DNA from 2 places in the Nostoc sp. FACHB-888 genome. Region 2 is predicted to be linked to the other one. Evidence: riboswitches for the same ligand, from Rfam matches in the RefSeq annotation. Region 2 holds a riboswitch; the other holds the start of a gene.
The links. A riboswitch is a leader RNA that binds a small molecule or an ion and turns the genes downstream of it on or off. The one in region 2 is predicted to bind cobalamin.
Positions count from the first base shown of each region.

Region 1: it holds a riboswitch for cobalamin, as region 2 does, so the genes downstream of both, cobG (precorrin-3B synthase) here and H6G26_RS11245 (DUF1636 family protein) in region 2, are expected to answer to the same signal.

Region 1 covers NZ_JACJQM010000025.1:55,235-65,914, forward strand. Annotated here, with positions in the region: gene H6G26_RS17380 (precorrin-8X methylmutase) at 1-457, opposite strand, end outside; gene cobG (precorrin-3B synthase) at 499-2,028, opposite strand; cobalamin riboswitch at 2,078-2,210, opposite strand; gene H6G26_RS17390 (hypothetical protein) at 2,324-2,782, opposite strand; gene H6G26_RS17395 (FAD-binding domain-containing protein) at 2,779-3,645, opposite strand; gene bcp (thioredoxin-dependent thiol peroxidase) at 3,745-4,224, shown strand; gene H6G26_RS17405 (hypothetical protein) at 4,318-4,611, shown strand; gene H6G26_RS17410 (restriction endonuclease subunit R) at 5,007-5,633, shown strand; gene H6G26_RS17415 (IscS subfamily cysteine desulfurase) at 5,639-6,847, shown strand; gene H6G26_RS17420 (aldo/keto reductase) at 6,795-7,751, opposite strand; gene H6G26_RS17425 (SDR family oxidoreductase) at 8,055-8,795, shown strand; gene H6G26_RS17430 (Type 1 glutamine amidotransferase-like domain-containing protein) at 9,225-10,277, opposite strand.
Region 2 covers NZ_JACJQM010000014.1:1,564-12,243, reverse strand. Annotated here, with positions in the region: gene H6G26_RS11285 (BglII/BstYI family type II restriction endonuclease) at 1-251, shown strand, start outside; gene H6G26_RS11280 (site-specific DNA-methyltransferase) at 263-1,372, opposite strand; gene H6G26_RS11275 (hypothetical protein) at 1,671-2,060, opposite strand; gene H6G26_RS11270 (acyl--CoA ligase) at 2,101-3,600, opposite strand; gene H6G26_RS11265 (glycosyltransferase family 4 protein) at 3,824-4,900, shown strand; gene H6G26_RS11260 (WecB/TagA/CpsF family glycosyltransferase) at 4,967-5,743, shown strand; gene H6G26_RS11255 (BMP family ABC transporter substrate-binding protein) at 6,344-7,486, shown strand; gene H6G26_RS11250 (cobalt-precorrin-6A reductase) at 7,526-8,269, opposite strand; gene H6G26_RS11245 (DUF1636 family protein) at 8,269-8,688, opposite strand; cobalamin riboswitch at 8,710-8,874, opposite strand; tRNA gene H6G26_RS11240 (tRNA-Val) at 9,140-9,213, shown strand; gene H6G26_RS11235 (restriction endonuclease subunit S) at 9,283-9,606, shown strand; gene H6G26_RS11230 (hypothetical protein) at 10,218-10,652, opposite strand.

The sequences.
Region 1 (10,680 bases), on a different contig from region 2:
TAGTAGCTCCTTCATCGAGCATTTCTAATAGCCGGAATAGTGCTGTGGGCGCATTACCGATTGCAATCACCGATCCTTCGAGGTGCGATCGCCATAATTCTAAAGCTGCCGCCGACCTTGTAGTACCCAGACGCTGTGCAATTCCTGGCACTTCCGGCTCGTTGAGGGTACAGATAACTTGATTATTTGCAGACAACCGCCGCCTGGTAACGCCATCAGCAACCATCCGGCAATCGCACAGAATTGTAGCTCCTGCTGCTAGTGCTGCCCTTGCGGATTGCACTGCTGTTGGTGAATATCCCAAGTCAGTGACAATATCCGTCATTCCACAGGCATGAATGAGACGCACAGCCACTTTTGCTACATCTGGCGGCAGCACATCTAGGTTTGCTTCTGATCGGATGATTGCAAAAGAATTGCGGTAAATTTCGTTGGCATCTCGGATATAGTCGGGCATTCGATTTGGGATTTTAGATTTTGGAATGAAAATCGAAAGGCTTAGATTGCCGACTTCTCTAGAAAGTTGGGAATCTTGTTATTTACAAATGATTTAGGAATAATATTAAATAACTGCTGTAATTGGGCGATCGCATATCGATTAGCAAATTCCCCAAAGGACTCATCAGAATTTAGGCGTTGAATTTTATATACATCTAGCATCCGCTCTATTAATGTCGGTAGTTCGGCAAAAGTTACATTTTGATATAGTTCACGTCCGAATTTCTCCTTACTGTCACCAACATAAACGTGATAGCCCTCCACAGTTCCATTGTCACCCTTAATGCTGACACCAAGCAGAGTAATATCACTCTTGCTATGCTGGGCGCAGGATTTTTCGCAGCCGCTAAAGTGGATATTAACTGGGCAATCCAGAGTGAGGCGAGTTTCAAGATACTCTCCTAATGCCAAGGCATGACTTTTAGTGTCCGTGGCAGAAGCGGCACAACCTTTTTTGCCAGAACACGCAACTAATGCACTCTTGATGTTGGTTGCTGAGGCATTTAATCCTAAGAAAGCAATTTCTCGCAGGACATCACCAACCCATTGCTGAGGAATATCTGTTATCAGCAGATTTTGCCAGGGGGTTAATCGAAGAGTGCCGCTACCGTATTTCGTTGCTAAATCTGCTAAATTCCGCATCTGGTTACTCTCCAATCGTCCAAGGGGTAAGACGACACCAAGATAAAATAAGCCTTTCTGACGTTGGGGATGGATGCCAATATGCTGATACTTTCCTTCTCCTTGCAAAAAAGTAGAGAATTCCTCCCCCTTTCCTAATAGGTTGGGGCTTAGGTCACTACATAAAAGAGAAAAAGGTAGACGCTGCTGAACTTCCTGGAGATAATTTTCATCACCTAAAGTATTCAATAACTCTAAGAGACGTAGCCGACGCTTACTTGTAGTATTACTATGAGCTAGATAGACCTCTGCCAAAGCTGCCAAGACGGGCAAACATTTCTCTGGTGGTAACAAAATTCCCATATCGCTGGGCGGTTGCCTCTTTGCGCCGACACTGAGATAAAGGCGGAAGTAAACATTACCGTCAACTAAGACAGCAGCAAATAGGATATCATTCAAGCGATCGCACACCCGAATTATCCCACCACCATCAAAGCAAACGCTAAATTTTGCCGACAGTTCCGAAAGCGCCGGATGTCGAGCAATATAATTATCCCAATCTTGGACAAAAGGGCGGGTGTCGATTAATTCTAGCGGGTCGATACCAGCAGTTGGGCTGGTCATAATATTACGGATCTGGTCTACAACAGGATTACGAGAACCTAGTCCCATATCCTGTAGATGTTTCAGAACCTCAACATTTATCCCCGTGCGGATTTCACGGACTTGTAGATTAGCTCGATTAGTCACATCTACATAGCCGCCACCGTGCTGTTCTGCTATATCTGCGATCGCACGGCACTGCTGACTACTAATAATTCCACCTGGTATTCTAATGCGAGATAATATACCATCGGCGGCGGGTGTAGCATAAAACAAGCCAGGACAAGTGGCAAATTCAGAAATCAAACTTGGAACTCCTTCCCCGTGCAACGCAGGGAGTAGATGGTGAGTGTGTCTTCTCTGACATCTTGAGAGTTGGCATTCTGACTTGGGTGATCCCATCACAGCTGCGGCACAGTCCCGGAATTTCACCGGAGTTTCCCAACTCCAAGCTTTAGTAATTTAGCACGAGAGCGTAGTCAGAATATTTAATGCTTCATATTTTGAATCAACTTATCCGCGCCTCAAGACGTGAGTTCAACAACTTACTTATGTAGTAACCGCCCAATTAGTTTAATAAAAAGAATTCTCCCTGGTTTTACTACACAAAACTGTCTTTTTCTGAGTCTGAGGGGGACAAATTTGAACGAAAAACATAATTTTGAGCGACTTTCCAATAGCGCGAGAACCGCTTGAGGTCAATATAGCCATCATAGTCAAAAAATGGTTCTACTTCTAGCACTTCCACTGCTATAGAACCCTCCATTTGATTGCAGATATCATTAAATCGGGGACTGGGACTGTTAGCTGTGATAACTAAATTTGCATCATGTTCTTGAGCAAAAGCTAAAATTTCTTGTGCCACATCGCCACGACGGATAACAACGGGTAAATCCAGCAAGCATTCGTAGATAAAAGCGATGCGTTTGAGACTTAGTTGCCATTCCTTTATCAATGCCTCATCCCAAACCCAGATAGCTGGCGCATCGGGATATTTTTGTAGTACAGGGTTGTATGGACTGAGGCAATCTCCATGTATCCAAACAATTGGTTTATTCATCTTTTTTGGTCTTTTACCTTACTCTTTCCACGCTGCCAACTTTGGCTATTGGCTTGTTTGCTAAATTCCCCTTTAGGAAAAAGTCGCTGTTCTAATTCTTCATAGCTGCCTTCAAAATCACAATGACCGTAAAGCGGACATTTCTGGCAATAAATGCCTTTGGTGTAACGTTCTAAATTTTCACGGTTGAAAAAATACGGTTTCTGACTAAAGGTGCTAGCAACCCATTGCCATGACATATTATTACTAGCAGGATCTCCATCTAAAAGGTGTTCGAGAAACCATTTGGCTCCTGCTTGCCAACGAATACGCAGCCAATGGACAATGTAAGCTGCTAGCCACATTCGGGCGTGGTTATGTAGATAGCCAGTTTCTTTCAAGTCACGGCTAAAACTGTCGATGCAAACTCTACCTGTGGTTCCTTGTCTGATATCTTGCGGCAATTCGGGTGCATATTCAGCCACAGTGTAACCAGTTTTGTACTCTTCCTGGTCTTTCCAGATTCCATCTCCTAACTTGACATATAACCTTTGCCAGTAGTCGCGCCAGCCTAATTCGTTAATTAATTTCGTAGCATCATTTTGGTGCTGTACCCGTTCAAGGACATAATCTCGAATTTCTCGCAAACTCAAAACGCCATAGCGAATGTAAGGTGAAAGTCGCGTGACTGCACCTGCAAAAAAATTTCGTGTTTGCGCGTAGCTTACTGCATCGATTTTTTGCAGTACTTTTTGTGCCGCTTTGCGTCCCCCCACGGTTTCACTGATGTGGCGATCGCGTTGCGCCGCATCTGGGAATTGTTCGCGGAGGTATGCTACCAACTGATCGCGGTTGGTAAATTCGCGTTGCATATCTTTAGACATTGTAAGCAAATATAAATGGGTGGGTAGGCATAGCCTGCCGCAGGCATCGCTCAATATATGTACAATTCTAAAGCGATTCCAATCTCTCACACACCCATCATGAGCAACATTCCCCAAGTCGGACAACCAGCACCAGATTTCTCCACTCCTGACCAAAATGGCAATTCAGTCACTCTCGACGACCTCAGCAGTCAATGGGTTATTCTCTACTTCTACCCCAAAGATGACACACCCGGTTGTACCACCGAAGCGAAAGATTTCACCGAGTTGTATCAAGACTTCAGCGCACTAGGAGCGAAAATCTTAGGCGTGAGTCCCGATTTGGGTAAGTCCCATTGTAAATTTATCAGCAAACATAACTTGTCAATCACCCTCTTGAGTGACCCAGAACATATTTTGACAGAAGCCTATGGTGCTTGGCGCTTAAAAAAATTTATGGGCAAAGAATATATGGGTGTTGCTCGTTCAACTTTTTTAATTTCACCTGATAAAATTATTGTCTATGCTTGGCCGAATGTGAAAACCAAAGGTCATGCTCTGGCAGTTTTAACTAAATTACGGGAATTAGCAGCTATATGAAAGACTAGTTGCTGCTGCGTGTTTTTTTTGCTATAACCTTGCGATTAAGTATTTGAATTCATAGAATTGAGTTCACATGTCTAGGAGGTTCGTATGGATTCTAATTCAAGGTTAGAGTATCTCTATAAAGAGTATGTTCGATTAAGTGAGAAAGCTGAAGAATATATCAAAAGTGCCTTTGAAGATTTGAAGTTAATGGGAGTAATTGTTGCAACTATAGCTCTTTGGAAACCAATTGTAGATGCAATCGTCTTAGCAAACCCAAAGATTGATCAAAGTGGAATTCTATTTTTAGGTTTTTTGAGTTTATTACTAGTTGTTGCAATCATTGGATTCTGGAACCTAATTAAGCAATCTTTCATTATTTTATTTGCAGATAATCTCTAGGGCTATGAGGAAGAAATTAGGAAGCAGCTAAACGAAGCAGATTATTCCAAGGTTTTTAATTTTAATCTTGAAAAAGAAACTAAACTAATCGAAAGTTATCGAACTACCTTCGCTGCTTTCATAATAGTTTTTGCAATTGCAACTACTTTCATTCCGTTTGTAATCTTGTTTTACACTAATACTTTTTATGCATTTGTTTATATATTATTGTCATTAACAATATTTTGATCTTACTTTCAAGTACTCAAGAAATCAACTAGGAAGTATTTTTCCATAAAAAAGTAGATTGAGAGAGGGTTAATACAAAAATGCTACTCTGGTCATTAAATTTATCTGGAAACTGTTAATGCTATCATTGAAGTAAGAAATTAAACTTTTCGCCAGTTAAAACTAATATGGTTCAAGTCATTCAAGCTCATAATGTCAGCCATGCTGATTTAGAAGCAAGATTTGGTCTGCAACAAACTGAAAGTGAGGATTTTTTTACAGAGTGGTTCGATACTTTACCGGAAATTACAGATTTAGAAAAGCAAGATTTAGACAAAATAAAACTTCATTTCCTCCGCTTAGTCAAGCGTCCTCCTTTGTCAGAAGAAACGGTAAAATTAGTACTTTTATCTCCTTTACTCAATTTAGCTGGATTTTATGATGAGCCTTTTTATATGAGAGGTGAGGAATCAATAGAAATTTCTGCGGAAGATGAAGGAGAAATCATTAGAGGTAGAATTGATGTTTTAGTTATTCAAGAACAATTCTGGTTGTTAGTAATTGAATCTAAAAGGTCTAGCTTTTCTCTTTTAGAAGCCGTACCTCAAGCACTTGTTTATATGTTGGCTAATCCTAGTCAAGACAAACCTACTTTTGGATTAGTAACAAATGGTAGTGATTTTATTTTCCTGAAACTTGCTAAAGAGAATCAGCCAAAGTATGCTATGTCTGACCAATTTACACTTTTAAAACGAGAAAGTGAACTGTATCAGGTTCTGAGTGTATTAAAAAATTTGAGTCAAAGTTTGAGTTAATAATTATGTCTATTCGTCCTATATACCTTGATTGCCACGCTACTACAGCCCTAGATGAACGGGTATTAGCAGCAATGCTCCCCTACTTCACAGAAAAGTTTGGCAACCCATCTAGTATCGGTCATGTTTACGGTTGGGAAGCAGAAGCTGCTGTTAAGCAAACGCGAGAGATTTTAGCAGGAGCAATTAACGCCACTCCTGAAGAAATTGTTTTTACCAGTGGTGCGACAGAAGCGAATAATTTAGCTATTAAAGGTGTTGCTGAAGCTTATTTTAAAAAAGGTCAGCATATTATTACTGTTGCCACTGAACATAGTGCAGTAATTGACCCTTGTAATTATTTAAAAACTCTCGGTTTTGAAATTACTATTTTACCAGTTAAAAAAGATGGATTGATTGATTTAAGTGAGTTAAAAAAAGCTTTCCGTCCTGAGACGATTTTGGTGTCGGTAATGGCTGCAAATAATGAAATTGGTGTGTTGCAGCCATTAGCAGAAATTGGGGAAATGTGCCATGCTTACAACATCATTTTCCACACCGATGCAGCCCAAGCTATTGGTAAAATTCCCCTAGATGTGCAAGCGATGAAAATTGACTTGATGTCGCTAACCGCACACAAAGTATATGGCCCAAAGGGAATTGGGGCGCTGTACGTCCGCAGGTGTAACCCCAGAGTGCAACTAGCTCCCCAGCAGCACGGTGGCGGACATGAACGAGGGATGCGATCTGGGACATTGTATACACCGCAAATTGTCGGCTTTGGGAAGGCTGTAGAAATGGCCTTGGCTGAACAAGCAACAGAAAACCAACGCCTTACCCAGTTAAGGCAAAGCTTGTGGGAACAGCTTTCCCAAATTGAAGGAATTCATCTCAACGGACACGCTCAAGAGCGATTGGCGGGAAACTTGAATATCAGCGTTGAGGGTGTGGATGGAGCTGCACTTTTGCTAGGATTGCAGCCAGTAATGGCGATTTCTTCTGGTTCTGCTTGCTCATCAACAAGTACAGCACCCTCCCATGTTCTGACAGCACTGGGAAACCCCCAACAGCTAGCTTATGCCTCAGTGCGGTTTGGGATTGGACGGTTTAATACCCAAGAGGAAATTGATATTGTGGCGAAACATGCGATCGCTACTATTCAAAGCTTACGCAAAACCTCTTTTATGGATTCTCGCGCACGAAAGCGCCAATCTGATCTAGCTCCTGCTGATTAAGGCGAAATTCCCCAGCAGGGATGATTCCTTCCACCTGCTTGGGATTGCGTGCGCCAACGATCGCACCTGTCACCGCCGGATTATTTAAAGTCCAAGCGATCGCTACTTCACCGGGGGAGCGATGGTGTTGCTCACCAATATGCTGCAACACCTCCACCAACTTCAGGTTACGAGATAGACGTGGCTCCTGAAATTCACTGCTATTCCTGCGCCAATCATCATCTGGTAAATTGGCAACCCGCTCAGATGTCATCTTTCCTGTAAGCAAGCCAGATTGCATAGGTGAATAAACAATCACACCTATGTTGTTTTCCTGACAAAAAGGCAAAATTTCGTTTTCGACATCGCGCTTAACCAGTGAATAAGGCGGTTGCAATGAGGTAACTGGTGCAATCTTTTGGATACGTTTCAACTGTTCTACGTTGAAGTTTGAAACCCCGATATAACGAACCTTGCCCTCATCCTTGAGCTTGGCAAGAGTCGTCCAGCCTTCTTCAATTTCTGACTCTGGGTTAGGCCAATGGATTTGGTAGAGATCAATGGTTTCAATGTCAAGTCGGCGCAAACTGGCTTCAACTTCTCGCCGCACAGAATCCGCTTTCAGGCTGCGACCAATTTCGCGCTTTTCATCCCAGATCATTGAACATTTAGTGAAAATGTAGGGGCGATTAGATCGACCTTTGAGGGACTTGGCAACAACTTCCTCCGAATGTCCCAGACCATAGATAGCTGCTGTGTCAATCCAATTAACGCCCAGATCCAGAGCGCGAGCGATCGCTTCAATCGATTCCTGGTCATCCTGCGCTCCCCAACCAAAAGCCCATCCACTTCCACCGATCGCCCAGGCTCCAAAGCCAATTGGGGTAATGTGAAGCTCCGAATTACCGAGCTGTTTGGTTTGCATATTTATATATCTCCAAGAATTTTTGAGTCAATTGTTAGTTTAGGTTGCAAATATTTTCTCAACCGCTATCTGAAGTGTGAATGACTACTGGAAAAAACACAACAGCAAATCACTACTTATGTAGGATTACTAAATCCTGAAGCTTGTGTTGATACATACTACTTATATATTAATACAGCACGGCGTAAATCCAGCTACTATCTCCATTAACAAGTGACTCAAATCCCTTGTCTTCCGGCACAGTGTATTAGGCTTGCTCGAAGATAGAACAGTTGTCAGTGTTTATCAAAATAGAGAAGTAATATGTCAGAAGATTTAAAAGGCAAAGTTGCGCTAATCACTGGTGCAAACAAAGGTATCGGGTATGAGATTGCATGCCAACTAGGTTCTAGAGGCGCTACTGTTCTTGTTGGTGCAAGAGATATAAAACGTGGTGAAGAAGCGGCGAATAAACTTCGTTTAAATGAAATCGATGCCCGATCAGTTCAACTTGATGTCACCAGCCAAAAAACAATCGATTCTGCGGCTAAACAAATTGAGAGCCAATTTGGAAAACTTGATATCCTTGTGAACAATGCTGGGATAATAAGTGATGGCGATCGCCTTCCACCGAGTCAAGTTGATATTGAAACACTGCGACACACTTATGAAACCAATGTATTTGGAGTGTTTGCAGTTACAAAAGCGATGCTGCCACTCTTAAAGAAGTCAACAGCAGGGCGAATAGTTAATTTATCAAGTGGTTTAGGTTCTCTGACTCAGAACTCTGATCCAAATTATGATTTCGCTGATTTTAAGCTTCTTGCATATAACTCATCAAAGACAGCAGTAAATGCACTCACAGTTATATTGGCTGCTGAACTTAAAGATACCCCAATTAAAATCAATGCTGCTGACCCAGGTTTCACAGCAACAGACATTAATAAATACCAAGGACACCGTACTGTTGAGCAAGGAGCGATCGCAGTAGTGAGACTTGCCACTCTACCTGATGATGGTTCTAGCGGAGGGTTTTTTGATGAGGATGGTGTGGTTCCCTGGTAGGAAGTACTACGGTGTACACACAAGTCTTGTCGCAGCCATATCATTAATAAATCTTGCACTACGTTTCTATCCCACCTCGGAATGAATTCCGAGTCTCATCGCTGAAGTCCACTTAAGTGGACTAAATTGATCGTTGAGTCCACTTAAGTGGACTTGGGCTATTAGCCCTGAACTTTAGTTCTGGGCGGGATGTCGATAAGTATGACAGTTTAACTCTGATAAAAATGTGGGTAAAAGAATTGAAACCTATGTGGACAGTACTTGTGTGTACACCGTAGGGTAGGAAGTAAGGGGGCATGAGGCATTGAACAGGAATTAAAAAACTCGATTCATCCACCTTTTATCTCCGTTAACGAGCCTTTGAACTGGATGAATCCACCTTTTATCTCCGTTCTTCATCCAGCTTGTCCTCTTTTCCCCACTCCCCACTCAATATGGATTTGAATCAATCCGTCCCCTTTTGACACTCCTGAGATAATACCCAGAGGTTGGTCTGTTTCTCAAATTAAAGGTGTCGCCACTGCGAACTTTCCAAATTTTGTAATTAGAAAAGGTCAAAGGCGATCGCGGTTCGCATACTTCCGGAATATGATTGCCAAGTACAAAGTACGCCGCACCCCTACCCATAACTTTTACCAAGCCGTTTTTATCTACAAGAACCGATGTACTTTCACTAACCGCTATGCCTAAAACACTGCTAGATACACCATCCTTAATTTGACGGGCAATGAAAGCCATAATTCGACCCATTCTTTCCCGCCTGTCGAAGTGTGTATCTACAATGGTTCCCTTTAAATTACTCCAATTGAAAAAGTTGTAAGTAAAAGTAATGTCCCGGTAGGGATCTTCGAGTGCATCTCTAGTTTCAATGCCTTTTTCGGAAGAAGCGCAAGCATCATACACACAATCACTTTGGATCATCGCACCTGCACTAGTGCCACCAATCCCACCTCCCTTAAGATAAACTGACTTAACAGCAGCCTCAAGCTTGGTATCTTTCCAGTTGCGGATGTATTGACATTGGTCGCCGCCAGCAAAGAAAATCACATCAGCGTTTCTGACTTTTTCATAAATCTCAGCTTTGTTTGCGTCTTTTCTATTGTTAATCAGAAGAGTTTCCACAAAGTTTACGCCCTTCATGGCATAAATTAGCCGATTGTAATCGTGATTACCATTCGTGCGGAGAACTACAACATTAACTCTAGTGCCAGAGTTACTACCTCCCCGAACTTGGTTGATCATCCACTGGATAGCATCATCGACATCGGGGCCACCCCCACCTAAGCTAAGGACTGGGCCTGCTAAGGATGGTCTAGCATTGTCGAAAGAGGGAGAGGGGGAGGGGCGGACATCAACAGTGTCACCCAGGAAGTAGCGTTTCCAGCTTTCAATAAAACGGTTTATTAGGAGGGTTCCCATCTTCAACAACTTGATTCCTGTACTTTTCAAGCGCCTTGCTATGCTTGGGAATGCCTTTGTCATACTAAGCTTCTGGAGCAAACTGCAATTATTGCTAGGCTGTTACGCGCTTTAATTGCTTATTTATCCGTGAAATTCGTCCTTTGTCATTAGTCATTATCAAGAAAGGCAGAGGGCAGGAGGCAGGAGGAATACTGTTTTCTGCTCTCTGCCCCTAACCAAAGGGAACAAGGGTTTAAGACCTCCACCAAATTTAAAATTTGGTGGTCCCAATTTAGGAGGGGTTTGAATCCCTCCTAAATTGAACCTTCTGCCTTGTCTACGACACGCTGCGCGATCTGTCCTCTGCCTCCTGCCTTCTTCAATAGTTGTCCTTTGTAAATAATAATCAATAACAAATGACAGCTTTAACGAAAAAATATGCAACTTAAACGCGTACTAGCTTAACTCTGGCACTAGATAGGGT
Region 2 (10,680 bases):
CTGCTTCTAATAGCACTCTTTATTATGAGCAAGCTGTTAATCAGTTAACAGCGTTGGCTAAAAACCAAGTTTTTGATGTACCAATCAGACTTATTGGATTATTTGAACAACAAAATACAATAGTGCCCATAATCTGGACTGAGTATTTATTTAAAAGATATTCTAGAACTGTGAATACTAGAGTTAGTCGCCAATGCGAAATAATTGCTGGACGTTCAGCCCGTAGTCGTTCTCTGCTTCGCTTATTGTAAGAATTTCTCTATTAACTCCATAATCTCAATTCAGTTTGTTCTACTTCTTCTATTTTTTTTACTATTGGATTTTGCAAAGAGGTCTTTTTACCATTGCCATTAAGATTTGGATCTACTGGAATCTCTTCACCTCTTAAATTAGCTGCAAAAGCAGATTCTTCATAGATTAATCTATCTTCCATTTCTTGCAAGTGATACTCTTCTGGATAAATTTTTGCTTTACTGCGTTCTGAAGCTTTATTTCCTACTTGCACGTCAAACTTAAATTTATCAATAGATTGACCAGTTTTTTCAACATAGTCGCGCAATGTTTTTAAATTGGGAAAACAACCATTTTTATCTGGATTGCCACTAAGACGGCGCAACGCTACTTGATGATATTTTGGTTCAATTTCTGAACCGATAAAATGGCGTTCATGATCTCTTGCAACCACTGCCGCAGTACCAGATCCAATAAATGGGTCTAAAACAATATCATTTTTGTTGGTTGTAGCTAATATAATTCTAGCTATCAAGTCTTCTGGAAATTGGCAGGGATGTATAGTTTGTTCTTCATGATTATGTTTAACATTCCGAAATAGCCAAATATCACCAGGATTTTTACCTTCTGGATTGCATGAAAGTTCCCCCTTCCGATTTCCTCGATAATGTTTCTTATTTTGATACTTTTGCGGAACTCTAATAGCATCTAGATTAAATTTATAATTATCAGATTTAGTAAACCAAAGAATAGTTTCATGTCTACAAGAAAACTTTTTCTGGGCATGAAGACCATGTTGCCTAGCCCATATAATTCGGTTGCGAGGAATTAATCTGCATGACTCTAAAATCGGAAAAAAGCGAATATCCAGAGGAATCAGCATTCCTCGGTCAGAAAAAGCACCAACTTGCCAAAATAGCGAACCTGTATTTTTAAGAATCCGGCTACATTCAAGTAGAACAGCTGTTTGTTCTGCCAAATAAATCTCAAGAGCCTGCCTTGATTCGTATTCTTTGCCTAGATTATAAGGTGGAGAGGATACAACTAAGTCAACACATTCATCTGGCAGATTACTAAGCAGTTGTAAGCTATCCTCTAAGAGAATCTGATCTAAGGGTAGATTCTCTCTATTAGTCTTCATTACTATACCTACCTTGCAACTAATACTAGACTTTCGTCATCATAACCTATTTTAGGTTATTAACTAGTTCAACGTCTTCGGGTAGAGAAAGTCCTTGTTCTTCCTATTCTTCCTGAATCATTTCAAAAACATAGACAAGTTCAGCATGGGCGGGCCTCATCTGGCGTTTGTCCCCAAGCGTGACAACCGATAACAGTGGTGCAGTCTTGTAAAGGCTTCATCGGGATGGCCGCTAGTTTGAGTTACACCTTTAATTTACAACGATCGCATCTTTCAAAAAATGCGATCGCTTCTTGTTTCAATTAGCTTTACGCTCTTTAAGGACTTGATCTAGCAAGTTTCTCGCAGATTGCGCTTTAGCTAACGCTATTTGATGGTCATTATAAGCCCGAACAAGGCGAGAAAGACTGCTCACACCTGTCTTAAGTTGCTCAAGTTCTTCACCAGCAACCAGTTCACCATCAAGCATCCGCCCGATTAACGGTTTGATATCGCCCACTTCTTGCCGGACTTTTTGGAGCTTTTCTAGGCTACTCAGTAAGGTTTTGAGTGAGTTCAAGATGTCGTCAATATCCTGGATATCCTCTACTACTTCCGGCGAATCTTCAATTGTCTCTGTATCTTCATCTGAAATTGTAGGTAATTCCTGTGCAGACATTTCAGTTTTAACCCCGTTTGACCGTGCCATCAAAGCTTCCTCAAGGAATTTTCCTTAGTGTATCGCTGATTTAGCTTATGTTAAGCAATTTCGCCATAGCTAACCGTTGCAGTTTCCCAGTAGCACCACGAGGTAGTTGCTCCAAAATGTGAATTTGTTTAGGAACTTTGAAGTCTGCCAGCATGGTTGAACAGTGAGTTAAAAGTTCTTTTTCACCAGCTTCTGCTTTGAGGACAACAGCAGCATGGATATCTTCTCCTAAAGATTTGTGGGGGACAGCAAAAGCTAAAGCTTCAGCGACGGCGGGATGGCGCAGCAAAACATCATCCACTTCTAAAGGAGAAATTTTTTCCCCACCCCGATTAATCAATTCTTTAATGCGTCCAGTCAAGCGGAGGTAGCCGTCTGCATCCAATGTACCCTGATCCCCTGTGCGGAACCAACCGTTTACAAAAGCTGTGGCGTTAGCTTCCGGGTTGTTTTCGTAGCCATCTATAACATTGGGTGCTTTTACCACCACCTCGCCCAAGCTTCGCTGAGATAATAAATTGCCTTCAGAGTCCATAATGCCGACTTCCACACCGAAGCCATAACCGACAGTACCCGGTTTCCGCACTTTTGGCGGTAGGGGGTTGGTGGTCATTAAGTGAGATGCTTCAGTCATACTGTAAGATTCCACGACGGGAGCATTAAGAGTTGCCTCTAGTTGTTCAATAATAATCGGTGGCAAGGGAGCGCTACTAGAGCGAATAAAACGAAAACGGTTGGCTTTGACAATTTCTGTGTTGCGGCTAGCGCGGGCTAAAATTGTCTGGTGCATGGTTGGCGCTGCGGAGTACCAGGTAGGTTTGTAGATATCTACCAATTTCCAAAACTCCAGGGCATTAAAACCATTGGGACAAATTAATGTGCCGCCTGATGCGAGAGTTGACAGCAAACATCCCACCAAACCGTGAATGTGGAACAGGGGCATTAGGCAAAGTGTAGTGTCATCTGCTGTGAGTGAGTAAGCACCAATGATGTTGTTAGCTGAGGCGATTAAGTTACGATGACGAATCGGCACACGTTTGGGACGGCTGGTGGTGCCGCTAGTGTGGAGAATCATCGCCAGATCATCAGACTGAGGCAAGGGAGATTTTAGCTGGGAGCAAGCGGGAAGTTTCTCTTTGACTAATTCAAAACTCAGTGTACCGTCAGTATTTACCTTGGCATTAATCAGCATCATGTCGGGTGTGACGGCGGCAATAGCTGCTTTTGGCGACTCAGATAGCGTAATCAGTGCTTTTGCTTGGATATCTTCGTAGTAGAAGGTAAATTCTTCTTGTTTGTATTTGGGATTTAAGGGTGCAGCAGTGCCACACAGGGCGGCAGCCAAAAAGGTAATAGCCATTGGTGAACCGTTAGTCATGGCAATGGCAATGCGTTCGCCTCGTTTTAATCCAAAGCTGTTGAGTTGCGATACCAGTCCAACAATATTCTCGCGCAATTGCTTATAGGTTAGCGATCGCTCAGACGGCGTAACTAGGGCAGGATGATTGTCTTCCCCTGCTAAAAGCTCAAATAAGTTCATTAGTTTTCCGCCCTGTCAACAGATAATTCAATCAGTTTTAAGAATAAAGTACACGCCACGGGTAAACAACGTTTAGCCCGGCCTTTGCGACATGGTAATCTTTATTACACTAAAGCTCTTAATGACTATCATTGACAAATACATAACTTAATCATAGTTTAAGTAGAATGTGCTGTACATAAATATTTGATGAATTTATCTACCCTAAATAAGCTCTTTTGTTATGAGTCCTATAAAGATTACTATGTTAGGCGAAAGCTTGGAGCGGCAAGGTGGAATAGTTTCCGTGCAAAAGCTCATCCTTGAAGAAGCCACTGAAGCTACTTCTGATATTAAATTTACACATATAACTACTTTACCCAATGGCTCTGCTCCCCAAAAAGTATTAGTGTTTGTGCAGGCAATAGGGGAGTTATTTTGGAACTTATTAAATAATAAAGCCGACCTAATTCACGTTCATGTTTCAGAGAGAGGTAGCGCTTTTCGTCACTCAATCACTAGTCTTATTTGTTGGCTATTTAAAAAACCGCTAATTATTCATGCTCATAGTGCTGACTTTCATTTGTTTTACTCTGAGCTTCCCCAATTGCTTCAGAAATGGCTCAGTTGGTCTTTTAGTAAATGTACCCGTTTTATTGTTTTATCAGATAGCTGGAAAAAATTTTATATCGAAAATCTTGGTTTGAAGCCAGAGCAAGTTATTGTTCTACCTAACGCGGTAAGAATTCCCGCCCAAATTCCACAGTATGTAGATTCCAACGAGGTATTTTTCTTATTTTTAGGGCGCATTGGTCAGCGCAAAGGTGCATTTGATTTAATTAACGCATTCGCTTCTATACCTGCCGAAGAGAAAAGTAAAGCAAAGTTGACTATGGCAGGGGATGGAGATGTAGAAAAAGCTCGTAGTTTGATTCAAACTCTAAATCTTGTTGACCACATCACTATCCTTGATTGGGTAGACAAAGAAAAACGCGACGAGCTTTTAGGTAAAGCTGATGTATTTGTTTTACCTTCTTACAACGAAGGTTTGCCGATGGCGCTACTAGAAGCAATGAGTTGGGGTTTAGCTGTCATAACTACTAAAGTAGGAGGGATACCCGAAGTAGTTACTCAAAACCAGAATGGTTTATTACTTAATCCGGGTAATATTCAACAGTTGTCAGAGGCAATGCAATCTTTAATTGCAGATAAAAATTTGAGAATATCTCTAGGAAATAATGCACGGGTTAGTGTTAAACACTTAGATATCAACAATTATCTTGCATCCTTAAAATACATTTATGCATCAGTCGTAGGTTGAAAGCCATATTCTGAAGATAATTGATTGCCCATAAGTTTGTCTAAAGTAAACAAAAAGGAAATAACAATGGATACAAAAACTTTCCCTGAAATCAAGTTGTTTGATACAAGATTCCATAAAGTTAAAGTACAAGAACTAATCGATTATTTAGTAGAATCAGTCAAAACCCCCAAAAAGACAATTGTAGAAAATGTAAATATTAGAGCAATGAATTTTGCTTATGAAAAGCCTTGGTATCGAGACTTTTTAAATAACGCAGATTTAGTATTTTGCGATGGATTTGGTGTATTGTTAGCGGCTAACTTAAGTGGTTATTCTCTGGATTCTGCACATCGCATGACAGCACCAGATTATATAGAAGATTTAGCATTGAAATGTGAAAAAGAAAATATCTCATTATTTTTATTAGCTGGAAAACCCGGGGTAGTCGATGAAGCAATTACAAAGTTAGTATCAATTGCACCTAACCTTCGGATAGGCGGACATCATGGTTACTTTGATAAATCAGGAAAAGAGAATGATTTAATAATAGAAAAAATTAATAATTTTCGACCAGATATTTTATATATTGGTTTTGGTATGCCATTACAAGAAAGGTGGATTTTAGATAACTTCAATAAAATTGAAGCTCGTGTATTTTTACCTTTAGGCGCGTGTCTAGATTTTTATACTAACTCTACATATCGTGGCCCCGAGTGGCTGACGAATAATGGCTTCGAGTGGTTAACACGCCTAGTTACTGAACCTACTCGTCTATGGGATCGTTATATTATTGGTAATCCATTGTTTTTTTATCGTCTATTTAAGCAAAAAATTGCTCAAAAATTGGTAGCAAATCGCTAAGAGGTTGTTTGAAAAGTCCTGTTGTCGGTATAAAAGGTTTTAGATACCTCTAAATCCACGCCAGATGCAATAAGAGTGGCTCGCCTTAAAAAGGGGGACTTTAACTCCGGTTCCCCTCTAAAAAAGGTGAGTTAGGGGGGATCTAAAAGTGCCTATCACAGCGAAACACTTTTCAAACGACCTCTAAGGAAACTTTCTCGAAATAAGAGACTTCCAGTAAAAAGCATCCCATCCCTGCGGGACGCTTTGCGAAGATAGGGGCGCACATCTGTCATAGGTATCAACTTAACGTGAATGGCATTATACCTAGTACTTACGCACTGTATAAATGCATCGTGATGCGAATTATCTAAAATAAGAAGTTTTCAGGCTTTTCTTAATTATCCTGCGATCGCACTTTTATCAAAAACTGGCTTTAAATATCTGCTTTCTGAAAAAGAGTTTTGATTGTCTATAATATTACCATCATTTGACTTCTTTATTAAGTAAGTTGACGGCAGAAATAAAAAGTTAAAATTAAGTAAATAGCTAATCTAAACCGTGTCTGCCATTACCAGCAATCATAAAAATCTTTTTAATGGGTAAACCTATTAATAAAATATGGATCGTCGGAATTTTCTAAAGTATGTCACTTTAGCAGGATCTAGCTTTGCCTTAAATAGTTGCTCTCAAGGCAAAAATTCCAAATTGCAGGGTGAGGTATCTCCCTCAGCGTCGCCTGTAGCGGTAAACGAACCTCTAAAGGTGGGATTTGTTTATGCCGATTATGTAGGCGATTTTGGCTGGACTTATGCCCATGATTTAGGTCGCAGAGACATGGAAGCCAATCTTCAAGATAAGGTAAAAACTACCTTTGTGGAAAATGTCAACGAAGGTGTTGAAGCTGAAAGGGTAATTCGCCAACTCGCATTAGATGGTAACAAGTTGATTTTTACAACTTCCTTTGGGTACATGAACCCAACAATTAAAGTTGCCAAAGACTTTGGTGATGTTGCCTTTGAACACTGTAGAGGATACAAACGTGCTGCCAATGTTGGCACTTATCTAGGGCGCTTTGAAGAACCGCGTTACTTAACCGGTATGATTGCTGGCAAGATGACAAAATCAAATGTAATTGGTTTTATTGGCGCATACCCAATTCCAGAAGTGATTCGGGGAATCAGTGCATTTACTCAAGGAGTAAGGTTAACAAATCCCCAAGCAAAAGTTAGAGTACTTTGGGTAGAAAGTTGGTACGATCCAGCTAAAGAAAGAGAAGCGGCTCAAGCTTTGGTCAATTTAGGTGCGGATGTACTGACGCAGCATATCGGTTCTGGTGCTGTTGTCCAATTGGCACAGGAAAAAGGCATTTATGCTTTTGGCTACAACACTGATATGAGTAAGTTTGGTCAAAAAGCCCACCTGACATCAGCTATTAACAGATGGGGCAAATTCTATACAGATAAAGCCTTGGCTGTAATGAGTAATACTTGGAAGTCCCAAGAGGTTTGGGATGGCATTGCTCAAGGAATGGTAGATATTTCCCCAATGAATCAGGTAATTCCGGCGGATGTGCAACAACTGGTGAATGCGAAGCGGGATGAGTTTATTCAGGGTACTGCACATCCTTTTGATGGCCCGGTGAAAGACCAAAAAGGGGTGGTGCGAATACCAAAGGGTAAGGTTTTGGATGATCAGGAACAACTGGCGATGGATTGGTATGTTGAGGGAATTGAAGGGTCAGTTCCCAAGGGTAAATTTTAGCACTTTTAAAAGTCTGAGCGGTGGCTTTTGCCTTTTCCACTAGTCGCGCAACTTGTCAAATAGCCATGCCAAAGCACCATCAACATCAGTAACTTGCTCACCTGGCGGTATGGCTGGACGATTTACCATAACAACGTTTACGCCCAGTTCTCGCGCTGCAATAATCTTGGGCTTTGTTGCATCGCCACCGCTATTTTTACTTACGATGGTATCAATCTTGTTATGAATCAGGATTTGCCTTTCATTATTGAGGGTAAAGGGCCCGCGATCGCACAATATTACTCCTGGTGGCACTAAAGCATCATCTGTAGGAGGGTCAATCATCCGCATCAGAAACCAAATTTTCTCGCAGTGAGCAAAGGCGGCGAGTTCTTGCCTTCCAACTGTCAAAAATACCCGCTGTGCCTGGTTTTCCAGAGATGCTGCTGCGGTTTCAATAGTGTCAACTTCAATCCAGCGATCGCCACTTTCTTTTTCCCAAGGGGGGCGTATTAACATCAAATGGGGTACTCCCACTTCGGTTGCAGCATCTGCTGCATTGAAAGAAATCTGAGTAGCGAAAGGATGGGTTGCATCAATTAATAAGTCGATTTGCATTACTCGCAGATAACTAGCCAATCCAGCCACACCACCGAAGCCTCCAACCCGTAAATCACCCAACGGAGCTGATGGTTCACGGGTGCGGCCAGCTAAAGATGTGATTGCTTCTAACCCTTGGATATTCGCTACTTGGGCAGCTAATTCTGCGGCATCTCCCGTTCCACCCAGTATCAAAACGCGCATCATTGAGATAAAGGTGGAATCTTTGCCAAAATGCCTTTTTTCAGGGCTTCTGGACGCTCTGACCAAGGCAATAAACCATCTGCTTTGACATAGTACTGACTAGCACATTCTAATACCGCAGATGCACTACCATCAACAGCTAAATCACCAAACAAATATGTTAATTTGCCTTTGGCAGCAAAGGCGACTACACAGGAACGATTACAAGCACTCATGCATTCAACTTCTTGAATTGGGAATTTATCTCGTAAGTCCCAATCTTGTGCAAGCTGCTGAAGTTGGGATAGAAGTTTTTGACCGCCACTTTCACCTAAGCGTTTTCCATCTTGCCAAACGCTAGCACAAGTTTTGCAAACAAATAAAGTATGGTCAGCAACACCCAAGGGACTAGTTGGAGAAATATTTACAATAGTAGTCATCTGTACCTCGCAGATTTGTGGAACTAATTAATCTATTTCGGCGGGCATCCTGACTCACTCTATTTGGGATTTTAGATTACATCTCAAATTGGTTTACAGTTGCGGGACAGCGCCGGATTTGCACCGAACTTTCCCCGTTACCTCTGGTAGCTGCTCCCCACCAGAACCGAATAACCTTATCGATCATACACTAGGGTATCAAGGAAAAGGATATGACCAAAAATTGCTCAGGAGCGATCGCTTATTAACTACAGTACAGTTCTAAGCTAATTAACATTCAATCGTTAATTTAATTTTGTCGTCTAGTACCCCAAGAAGGCTTAATGGCAGAGGCTAGGGACTCTTACGAATATATTGATTCAGAATCAAATTGCAGAGTTTGCCTAATTTGCGCCTTTTATTTTGTGCATATTAGACAAATGTATGCTAAGATGATAAATCGTGTAGTTAAGGACGTATAGCTCAGTTGGTTAGAGCGCTACGTTGACATCGTAGAGGTCACTGGTTCGAATCCAGTTACGTCCATGTACATTTACAAATTGAATGTCGCTGTTCATGTGACTTCAAGCATAAGTTTGCCGCAACGGCAACTTTATGGTTGAAAAGTACTGCGGCAAACTTATGGGTTCTTGGCAACTTTTGGGTCTGGTTACACTAAATGAAGCTTTGACGGCATTTGAGGAAAGTAACGAAGCACTGACAGGTGTATTAAAACATATTGATTTTAATCGTCAAGCCGGTAAAAATCGGATTCCTGATGTCAAGTTGCGCGAACTAAGTACACGCAAAGATCCCAATATTACTAGAGATGATGTAGTCAATTTTCTGATTCCATTACCAGTTTTACCAGAACAACAGCGTATTACTGAGATTTTGGATACGGTGGATGAAGCGATCGCTTTTGAGATTGGTTTGTGATTCTCTTCACAGAAGTATCAATATTTTCTGATGCGAGGAAATCTAATAAGGTGATTCCCAGAAAACCGCAAATTCTGAGGAGGACATCAATCTGGGGTAAAGCTTTTCCAGTTTTCTACGTCCATACCGTATTTTTTGGTAGTCCAAGTAGACGGGCAAACCCAGCTATATTTCTATCGCAAACTATATCTATAGCTATACCAAGGGATTTTGCAATGTTTTCTTTTGGTAGTGGAGTTTTTAAATATGGGGTAGCAGCAATTAATTCTCCAAGTAAAAATTCAAGTTTAAACTATATAACTTCTGCATTGGGAGCAACCATCTCCACTAGCTGTTCTCACCTACAGATGATGGATTTTGTCAGTAGAATTTGTGTACTCAACAGTAGGAGTTGCTAAGTCGTGCTGGTTTATGTCCAGAAATACAACAGTTACCTTTAGTTAAGGAAGCGATCGCAATAGTACTAATACCGTTTCTTTGTGAAGCTGCATATATTTACCCCCCGGCTACGCCGTCCCCCCTTGTGAAGGGAGGACTGATTATGTGCATCTTCATACAGAATTGGTATAAAGACTTGAAAGAGCTATATTTTGATGATTTTACTAGCCTAATCAATCCCACGATCGCGTTAATGGATCAATTGGTATCTCTGGATCAATCTCAATCACGGTAATCTTGGCATTCTCCACCACCGTATTTCCCATGATTGTATTGTGCATTGCCTCAAACTTCGATTCTTCCTCAGCAATGCGTTCGTAGTGCAGAATTACATGGTAATGTTTGGCAATTGGTTCTCCAGTGTCTGATAGCTCTACTGTGTCCCAATCTATATTTTGTCGTTCTTCCGCTATTCGGCGATACTCATCGGCAAGTTGTTCTAAGGCGATGGCGATCGCGTGTTCCTTTGTTTGACCATAGCACTGTATATCCTCTTTGGTAAAATCGCTTGGAGACAGTGACATCTGACAAACATACTGTCCATTGTCTTGAGGCAGCACTGTGATCGTAATAGTTCCAGTTATGCGATCGGGGTTCACGTCAGTCATAATTAAACGTGCTGAAAGATTTAGGATA